Regions from separate parts of the Arthrobacter sp. B3I9 genome, predicted to be linked through region 1. Evidence: riboswitches for the same ligand, from Rfam matches in the RefSeq annotation. Region 1 holds a riboswitch; each other region holds the start of a gene.

Region 1 (3,268 bases):
TAGGTCTTGAGGCCGCGGCGCCAGATCATGGGCACTTCGGTCTTGAGCAGCATGTTCGCCAGGCGGTTGGCCTCGGTCCCGTGCGCGACGATCACGGACGCGCGCGGCACGAGGGCCAGGAACTTCAGCAGCGGCTTCAGGCCGGCCGAGATCTGGTCGGGGGTGAATTTGCCGTTGGGCTGGCCTGCCACGTTCCACGGGTGGACGTTCCAGGGCATGACGAACTCCGGCCGCAGGCCCAGCTTCCACTGGATGCCCAGCATGCGGGTGGCCGCTTCGTCCTCACCGGCGGTGATGAAGCCGGACGGGTCGGCGGTGCCGATGTTGGAGTAGAGGCTGATGATGCGGCACTCGTCGACGTCATGGATGGGGTCCACGTACGCGACATTCGTACCGGGCTTGGCGGACTGGAGCGTGTCGCACAGCTCGTTTACGGCTGCGACGCTAGGTTCGTAGCGGCGGCTCAGTAGCTGTTCGCGAAAATTTTCAGTAGCCAAGGCTGTCATATATTGCTGAGTCTCCTGCGGGATTGGTCAAGCTGCCAGGCCGTGCACGGCTCGCCGTTGTACGGGCACGCCAAAACATGGTGTGGATTGAAAAGGTGAGGTGGACCGATTCCGAGTCGATCCTTATCAGTCTATCAAGCCCCGCGACGTGCTGGACCGGCCAGGAAACCCCCGAGGGCTCCAGCCGGTCACCAGAGTCTCCGGCTGGCACGGCGTGCGCCCTCGCCGAGTGCTTCCAGCTTGGCGAAAGCAATCTGCGGATGCACCCGGCCGCCGAGGCCGCAGTCCGTGGACGCAATCACGTTTTCCCGGCCAACAAGCTGCGCAAACCGCACGATCCGGTCCGCCACGAGGTCCGGGTGTTCCACGACGTTGGTGGCGTGCGAGACGACGCCGGGGATGATGACCTTGCCCTCGGGAAGCCTTGTGTTCTCCCAGACCCGCCATTCGTGTTCGTGCCGGACGTTCGCGGCCTCGAAGGAGTAGCCGCCGGCATTGATCTGCAGGACGGAATCGATGATGTCCGCGAAGGGGATGTCCGTGGTGTGGGGCCCGTGCCAGGAGCCCCAGCAGACGTGCAGCCGGATCCGCTCCTGCGGCAGATCGCGCAGGGCCCAGTTCGTGGCCTCGACGCGGAGCTGAATGAACTTGAGGTAGTCCGGCAGGCTTGGCTCGGGGTTGATCTGGTCCCAGCTTTCGGCCAGTGAGGGGTCGTCGAGCTGTACCGTGAGCCCGGCGTCGATGATGGCCTTGTACTCCTCGCGCATGGCGTCGGCGCAGGCGTAGAGCAGTTCCTCATCGCTTGCGTAGTACTCGTTGGCGACGCGGGCGCAGGACCCGGGGGACAAGGACGCAACGAAGCCCTCGGTAAGCCCTGCCGCGGCCAGCCCGGTCTTGAGATTGGCGATGTCCGAAGCCACGAGTGCCTGTCCGGTGTAAGTCAGGGGCCCGGCGATCTTCGGCTGGGTGACGCTCCGGCGGTGCGCCAGGATTCCGGATGAGGGGTCGCTGTACGCCTCGTCGAACTTCTGCCGGTCGCGCCGGTCCGGGAAGGAGGTCAGGACGATGTTTCCGGGGCTGGAGCGGTGCACTTTTGCGTCGGCCCAGCGGTCGACGTCCGTCGGCACCAGGCCTCCGAGGCGGGAAAAGGAGTAGTTCCACCAGGCCCCGTAGTCAACGGAACTGGACATGGTGTGCCCGTATTCGCCGTCGTTGGCAATGTCGATGCCGAGGTCCTTCTGGCGCTGCACCACGTCCACAACGGAGGTCTCCAGCAGGTCGAGGAATTCGGGCGTTATGCCCTCCGCTTCCTTGGCCTTGTTGGCGGCGATCAATTCGGGGGTGCGGGGCAGGGAGCCGGCGTGGGTTACCCGGATGTGGTCTGTGTTCGGGAGCATAGCGGTTCCTTCCATCGGTCCTGGCGGTAGCACCTTTGCCGGTCACATGCGGGTGCCGGTCAGGGTTGCTGCGGCGTCAAAGGTCCAGGTCCCTCGGCCGCTCGGGATGGTCAACTCCCACTCAATTGCACTGCCGGATGTTCCGCAAGTCGGGGTTGCAGTATGTCGCCTGCAGGCCCGGCTGGCGCATATTGCGTCAACACCCGCTACGGGCTACGGGCCCCTATCCGCTAAACTTGGGTGGTAAGAGCCCCGGACTCTGGCGTTGATGGAAGAGCACAGCGGTAGATTCGGGGCATTCTCATGAACGGCGCTGACCCCAGGCGAAGCACCTCGGAGCATCCCATGGCTCCCTGGTGGATCACCGAAGGTCAGCCCGAACGAATGGGGGAGGATCCCATGCCAGCAATCGTGATCGTCGGAGCCCAGTGGGGCGACGAAGGTAAAGGTAAAGCCACTGACCTGCTTGGCGGCCGGGTTGACTATGTCGTCAAGCCCAACGGCGGCAACAACGCGGGCCACACCGTCGTCGTGGGCGGTGAGAAGTATGAGCTCAAGCTCCTTCCGGCCGGCATCCTGAGCCCGAACGCGGTTCCGATCATCGGCAACGGCTGCGTGGTGAACCTGGAGGCCCTGTTCCAGGAAATTGACGGACTGGAAGCCCGCGGCGCGGACACGTCGAAGCTGCGCGTCTCCGCCAACGCCCACCTCGTGGCCCCCTACCACCAGGTGCTGGACAAGGTCACCGAGCGCTTCCTCGGCAGCCGGGCCATCGGCACCACCGGCCGCGGCATCGGCCCGGCCTACATGGACAAGGTGGCCCGCCTCGGCATCCGGGTGCAGGACGTCTTTGACGCCTCCATCCTGCGCCAGAAGGTCGAGGGCTCGCTCCGCCAGAAGAACGGTCTGCTGGTCAAGGTCTACAACCGCCGCAGCATCGAGGTGGACGAGATCGTGAACTACTTCCTGTCCTTCGCAGAGCGCCTCCGCCCGCTGGTTATCGACAGCACCTTCGTCCTGAACACCGCCCTTGACGAGGGCAAAGTTGTCCTGATGGAAGGCGGCCAGGCCACGTTCCTGGACGTCGACCACGGCACGTACCCGTTCGTGACGTCCTCCAACCCGACGGCCGGCGGCGCCTCCGTCGGGTCGGGCATCGGCCCCACCCGGATCTCGCGTTCCATCGGCATCATCAAGGCGTACACCACCCGCGTCGGCGCCGGGCCGTTCCCCACAGAATTGTTCGACGAGATGGGCATGTACCTGCAGAAGACCGGCGGCGAGTTCGGCGTCAACACCGGCCGTCCGCGCCGCTGCGGATGGTACGACGCCGTGCTGGCGCGCCACGCCTCCCGGGTCAACGGC
Region 2 (3,268 bases), 1.3 Mb from region 1:
ACCTGAAGGATTTGCGGGTCGGCGGCGAAGGAGTCGGCGTTGCCGTGGGAGAAGATCCTGGTGCGGTCGCGGACCTCGGCGGCGATTTCCCGTTCGGCGGCCTTGATGCTTCCGGCCAGCACGGCCAGGAGTACGGCTTGGTAGAACGCTGTCTGGTACTTGAATCGCGTGTCGAAGTCGATGACGTTTCCGGCCTCGACCTCTGCATCCGTGAACGTGCTGGTGCCGGAGCCTGTGGTGCGCTGGCCAAAGCCGTCCCAGTCGTCGGAGTGTGTGACCCCGGGCTGGTGGGCGTTGACGACGGCGATCACCTTGACGTCGTTATCGGTGCGCTGCGCGAAGGTGTCAATCCAGTCGGCGAAAATGCTGCCGGTGGAGTAGTACTTGGTGCCGTTAATCCGGAAACCGCCGGTGGTGCTTTCCGGGTCCGGGCTGACCTTGGTGATGACATCGCCGATCTTAACGGTGCCCACCTCGGTCCAGGAGTTGCCGGCGATCTCGCCCTTGACGAATCGTTCCAGCCACACGGCGCGCTGCTCGCCGGTGGAGACCAGGCGGTCCTCGACGAACGCGAAGTGCCCGCGCAGGGCCTGCGGAATGTTCGAATCGGCTGCGGCGAGTTCGGTGAGCAGGCGGAAGAGCTGAGGCAGGGAGGCGCCGGACCCGCCGTCGGACACGGGTACACGGAGGGCACCGAAGCCTGCCTGGGTGAGTTCCTTGATTTCGGCGAAGGGCAGCCGGTGGTCCTGTTCGCGGGCGCTGGCGCCTTCGGCAATGCGTGCGAAGATCGGACGGAACCGGTTGGCGAGGGTCTCGTAGTCGACCTGGTCGGTGGCGGCGGTTAGTGATGTCATGGGATTGCCTTTCGTGAACGCTGGGAGGGAATCGAATGCGTTGGCCGTTGGAGAACGTTTAAGCGGAAACGGGTTGGGCCGCTGCGGCTGGTACGGGGCCGGCAGGATTCCGTGGACCACCGGACTTGCTGATGGCCAGGGCCGCCGTGAACAGGCCGGCGATGACGACGGCAGTGATGCCCGCCAGGAACCATCCCGCCGGCCACGCGCCGGAGAGCCCCAGCAGCGCCGGCGCCGTCGTCGTGATTTGTCCTGTGAGGACGGCCGCCCAGCCGGTGAATGCCGAGAGGGAGGATTTTCCCCGGGCCAGGACAAAGAAGAACAGGGACCACAGGACCGCCCAGCTCAGCCACAGCACCGACAAGAAGGGGTCTTTTGCAATGTTGGCGGCAGAGTAGAAGACGGCGAGGAGAGCTACCAGGGCGCAGAACCAGCCGACCCCGGCCGACTCAAGGTTAAGCACGGCGTTGAGCCCGACGTAGAGGTACGTGATGCCGAAAAGGACGATGCCGGCAGCTCCCAGCAGCAGTTCACGGTCACCCCCGGCGGCAGCAGCCAGGAGCACGGCCAGCAGCAGCTGAAGGGTGCCGATGACGATGTTGAAGACGCCGCTGTCACGGGCCGGGATGCGGCCCAGAAGCCCGAGGCCGTTGATCAGGAGGGCAGCGCCCGAGAGGATCAGGCAGATATAAGACATGGAATATTTCCGTCCACGAGGACGCCACGCTGAAGCGGGGCTCGATGCTTGCCGCAGCGCTTTTGCGAAGCGGCCGGATCTTCACCTGGGGCACCCCACCACGAAGAGGGTTGCCGTCCAACAAGCCAGGGCTCAGTGCTGGAACTCTTGATCTGTAACTAGGACACTATGGGCGCGGGCCGGGCGCGACAAGAAAGTTGACCCCGTATGAAGGGAGGCAGTGAAGGCGCTGAGCATCTGCCGCGGGGATGAGGGAAAAGCCGGTGTCGTCCTGATCTTAAGCGGTGACGGGATAGCCATTGCAAGGAATCAGCTGGAAAGCGGATTCAGCAACAGCGCGGCGCGTGGTCAACGACTGCGACCAGTCCGGTTTCTCGCGGTTCCCACCGGCGCGGGACCGGTGGAGCCCCGGACCGTGAGGTGGGTGGGCATCACGGACCGGTTCCGGGTCCCGCCGCCCGCCAGGGGGTTCAGCTGGGCCAGCAACATGGACACCGCCACCCGGCCGGCCTGTTCAATCGGGGAGGCCATCGTGGACAGGGGAGGATTGCAGAAATCGGCGCCGAAGATGTCGTCGCAGCCCACAATGCTCATGTCTTCCGGGACACGGAGGCCGCGTTCGCGCAGGCGCTGGAGCATGCCGATGGCGATGAGGTCGTTGAACGCGATGCAGGCCGTAACTCCTCTGTGCACAGCGGCATCAGCGGCTGCCGCACCGGACTGTGTCTTGGGGGCGAAAGGTCCGAGCATACGCACATCCACTCCGCGCTCCTCGGCCGCCTCTGCCAGGGCAGTCCAGCGGCGGGTGCTGGACTGCGAAGTAAGCGGCCCGGCAATGTAGGCGACGTCGGTGTGGCCCAACGAGATGAGGTGGTCGAGGGCCTGGGTGGTGGCGGAGGGTGTGTCGATCAGGACTGCGGGCACCCCGGGGACGTCGCGGTTAACCGTGACCATTGGCGTCTTCGCTGCAGCGGCCAGCAGTGCCTCGTCACTGAGCCGGGAGGCAGCCACCACGATCCCGTCAGCACTCCTGCGCAGCTGCTCCATGGTGCTGGCTTCCACTTCATCGGATTCCTCCGTGTCCACCAGCAGCTGGGTGTATCCGACGGCCTTGAGTTGGAGCTGGGTACCCCGGATGAGGTCGAAGTAGAACGGGTTGGTGATGTCAGGTACCAGCACGGCCACGGCACCGCTCCGCCCGGAGCTCAGCGCCTTGGCCTGGCTGTTAGGAATGTAGTTCAGCTGCGCTGCGGCGGCCTCAATCCGCTGGCGCGTCCGGATATTGACACGGCCGGGGGTGGAGAGCGCCCGGGAAACTGTGGAGGCCGCGACGCCGCAGAGCGCAGCGACATCATGAATGGTGGGCGGGCGGTCCACTGCTGCTGGTCGCGTCGTAGCCACGGCGCTCCTCTCTGAACGTGTCGGCCGGGCCGTCCTGGCCAGCTTGAACGGGCTCGCCTGTGACTGCCACCACAGGGGTGGTCAGCCAAGAATGCCATAACTGCCCGCAGCGTGGCAACCGGTTGTCATTCGATGGCAGCCCTAGCTAAGCTGAAGCACACACCGTATGTGAACTGCCTCACCGCACTGGAGCCGGAATGCGAGCTGCCCGCGCGGCGGCCACGAAACCCAGGAGACCACGTGAGCACAACAAAAACCGCAGTCTGGCCGCTCTCAGGCTTCGGCGACGAGATAGATCCGGATCCCGCGGTGCAGG
Region 3 (3,268 bases), 4.0 Mb from region 1:
TGGTGGCGCTGTTGAGGGATAGGCGGGAAAAGTCGCTCATAGTGCCACTCCGTTGATGCGAAGGAAATCGGACATCCGGAACGCGGCGAGGGCCGGGTCCTGGAGCAGTCCGGCCTGGTCGGCCAGTTCGATCGGATCTGGCGCGAAACAGGCACCACGGTGATCCTGGTGACCCACTCGGTAGCCGAAGCCGTGTTCCTCGCCAATCGGGTCGTCGTCATGAGCCCGCGTCCAGGCCGCATCCTCGAGACGCTCGATGTCCCGCTCGGGACTAACCGCGACTACGGGGAAACCATGGAAAACCCCGAGTTCGTCAAAATCGCCGCAAGGGTGCGTGACCTGCTCGGAGCCACACACGCCGCCGACTGAGCGAGCTACGCCAGGAGGAACCGCCGGCAAGCGCCGGCGGTTCCTCTTTGCTTAATCGGCAGCGCCAGCCTGCGCGGCGTAGGAAGTGGCCTGGCCGCGTACTTTGTCGATGTACGAATCGGACTGGTTGTAGGAGTAGATGGCGTCTGTCCAGCCCCTGGCCGTTGTGAGGTCGCGGCCGCGGGCGCATAGGTAAGAGGCCGCACTCAGCGCGGCGTCGTCAATGTTGAAGGGGTCGGCTTTGCCGTCCCCGTTCCCGTCCCGCCCGGCATACCGCCACGTGGAGGGGATGAACTGCATGGGCCCCACGGCCCGGTCCCACCGCGCGTCACCATCGAGGGCGCCTGCATCCGTGTCAGCGATCGCGGCGAACCCATCGCCGTCAAGGCTGGGGCCTATTATCGGCCCGCTCGCCTGCCCCGCGGCGGTCAGGTGTCCCCCACCGTGCGTTCCGTGGCCGGACTCGACGAAGCCGATGGCCGCCACCGTATTCCAGCCGATCCCGCAGGCCGGAGTGGAATTGTTGGCCGTTCCGGCAGCGGCCACGTAGGCCTGCAGTGCGCGGGCCGGGATGCCGGTCTGAGCCGCAGCCCGGATGATCCACTGCGCGTCCGCGCTCGGGGTTATCTCCACAGCAGAGGTCGTGCCAGTCGGCAGCTCCACCAGTTTGGCTTCCGCCCGCGGCGGCGGGGGCTTAACGCCGCGGGCCTGCGCGCCGGACAACGGAAGCGCCCAGAACAAGAACCCGGTGACGACGCAGCATGCGAACACGGTGAACACTGCCAGGCGTTTCAGACGGAGCACGGGCTACCCACAACCCCGGTGGCCGATATTGATCCGCTGGATGCAGGGCATGCGTCGTATTCCTAAGTTGTTCCGAAGGGAGGCCAACGTACATCATGGCCGCGGGTGCGAAGGCATGCAACTCTGCCGTGGCTTCTGGGGATAAAGCAAAGGCGCCCGGTCCCCCAGCCCGGAATGTCCGACGGCGGCACGCACCTTCTCCTTCGTTTGTTGCAGAACGTGTCGTCATTGTTGGTGAATCGAAGATTATGCACGAAAGTGGACACTGTCCGGGCGTGAAGCGGCCGGATGGGAGCGAAAGCTCCCCGAAAGCGAATTTCCACCATCCAGATCGGCTGAGAGACCTGGCTCGATGACGCCGTAGCAACCACCCTTCGGGGCACGGTGCTAAAGCCAGGACCGATGGCGATTGCCGAGATCCCACGTTCCACCGTGCGCGTTGAGTCCTGCGCCGGGAACGCGGTCGGTCTCGGAGTCCCTTGGTCACGACCGAGAGGATCCCGATGGATACCAACGAAACGCGCACTTCCCCTTCGCGGGCGGCGACGAAGCGCCGGCCCTTGGCCGTGCTGGCCCTGTTGAGTGCCGCGGCCCTGGCCCTGAGCGCCTGCGGCGGCAGCACCGGCGGCGCAGCGGCGGGGCAATCCGCCCGGGACGGCGCTCCGGTCCAGGGCGGCACGTTCGTTTTCGCGGAAGTCACGCCGATCAACAACTTCCAGACCCAGGCAGCACGCTTCTACGAGAAGGCCAACGTGCTGAACAGCGTGCTGGACCGGCTGACGTACTTCGACGCCGAGAAGGGCCAGCTCGTCCCCTGGATCGCCAGCAAGTTCACGGCGAGCGAGGACCAGACAAAGTTCACTTTCACGATCCGCCCGGGAGTCACCTTCAGTGATGGAACACCCCTGGACGCGGCCGCGGTCCAGGCCAACCTCGATGCGCTGGGGAAGGGCATCGAGAGTGCCAAGATCCAGCCGAACGTGGACTTCTCCGCCTACAAGTCCTCGCAGGTCATCGGCGGCGACCAGGTGGAGGTGACCCTGTCCTCCCCCGACGCCAACTTCCTGCGGGCCACGTCCTCCGTCACCGCGGGACTCGTTTCACCGAAGACCCTCACCTTGGACAACGCCGGACAGTCAGCCATCGCGAAAATCTCGGGCTCGGGACCCTTCGCTTTCGAATCCGAAAAGGCCGATGAGGAAGTTGTGCTGGCCAAGCGCGCAGACTACGCCTGGGCTCCGGAAGGTGCTCCGAACCAGGGGGCCGCCTACCTGGATAAAGTCGTCGTGAAGTACCTCCCGGAGGTGGCTCACCGTGCCGGCGCCGTGCAGACGGGCCAGGTTGACCTGGTTCGCGGCCTGCAGCCCGCGGATGAAACAACCCTGGCCGGCAGCGGCAACCAGGTCCTCCCGGCCAAGGGCATCGACCTGACCTCGAACATGGCGGCGGTGCGCATCGGCAACGGCAAGCTGGCCGACGCGAAGGTCCGCCAGGCCCTGCAACTCGGCATCGACCGGCAGTCGCTCAAGGACACCGTGCTCTCCGACAGCTACGAGCTCGCCGGCTCCATCCTGAACCGTGAAGCACCGGACTTCGTTGACCTGTCCGCGGAGCTGGCCTACAACCCGGACAAGTCCAAGAGCCTGCTGGAGGAAGCGGGCTGGGTGCCCGGAGCCGACGGCATCCGGGCCAAGGACGGCCAGAAGCTCGAAGTCACCGTCACGTCGTCAAACAACTCGGTTGTCATCAAACCTGCCTTCGAGCTGATCGAACAGCAGTGGCGGGAGATCGGCGTGAAGCTGGTCAACCGTGCGGCTGACAACACCTTCCTGGCCACGGCCATGAAGGATCCGAACGTGGAGTTCTTCGGCACGCGGCAGTTCGTGTACGGCGGCCTCGGCCCGGTCTTCGGACCGGCGACGAACACCCAGACGCTGAATGCCGACCAGCAGCTCAATGCGCTCTTCGCCGCCGAACGCGCCGCCACCAGCAGCGCCAAGCACAAAGAACTGGTCTCGGACGAACAGCGTGCTCTGGTGGTGGACCAGGCACTGGCACTGGTTCTTTGGGACGAAGTCCAGGTTTACGGCGCCAA

The links. Region 1 has a riboswitch for S-adenosylmethionine ahead of QFZ65_RS18450 (cobalamin-independent methionine synthase II family protein). Riboswitches for the same ligand answer to the same signal wherever they lie in the genome.
Region 2: it holds a riboswitch for S-adenosylmethionine, as region 1 does, so the genes downstream of both, QFZ65_RS12635 (AmiS/UreI family transporter) here and QFZ65_RS18450 (cobalamin-independent methionine synthase II family protein) in region 1, are expected to answer to the same signal.
Region 3: it holds a riboswitch for S-adenosylmethionine, as region 1 does, so the genes downstream of both, QFZ65_RS00035 (ABC transporter substrate-binding protein) here and QFZ65_RS18450 (cobalamin-independent methionine synthase II family protein) in region 1, are expected to answer to the same signal.

Annotation. Positions count from the first base shown of each region.
Region 1 covers NZ_JAUSYO010000001.1:3,998,889-4,002,156, reverse strand. The annotation lists gene QFZ65_RS18455 (uracil-DNA glycosylase) at 1-506, opposite strand, end outside; gene QFZ65_RS18450 (cobalamin-independent methionine synthase II family protein) at 695-1,903, opposite strand; SAM riboswitch class I at 1,912-2,016, opposite strand; gene QFZ65_RS18445 (adenylosuccinate synthase) at 2,303-3,268, shown strand, end outside.
Region 2 covers NZ_JAUSYO010000001.1:2,699,246-2,702,513, reverse strand. The annotation lists gene QFZ65_RS12640 (acyl-CoA dehydrogenase family protein) at 1-854, opposite strand, end outside; gene QFZ65_RS12635 (AmiS/UreI family transporter) at 913-1,551, opposite strand; SAM riboswitch class IV at 1,591-1,704, opposite strand; gene QFZ65_RS12630 (LacI family DNA-binding transcriptional regulator) at 1,900-2,952, opposite strand; gene QFZ65_RS12625 (sugar phosphate isomerase/epimerase) at 3,193-3,268, shown strand, end outside.
Region 3 covers NZ_JAUSYO010000001.1:1,677-4,944, forward strand. The annotation lists gene QFZ65_RS00015 (sugar phosphate isomerase/epimerase) at 1-40, opposite strand, end outside; gene QFZ65_RS00020 (DUF993 family protein) at 37-258, opposite strand; gene QFZ65_RS00025 (hypothetical protein) at 169-369, shown strand; gene QFZ65_RS00030 (lytic transglycosylase domain-containing protein) at 421-1,173, opposite strand; SAM riboswitch class I at 1,493-1,582, shown strand; gene QFZ65_RS00035 (ABC transporter substrate-binding protein) at 1,677-3,268, shown strand, end outside.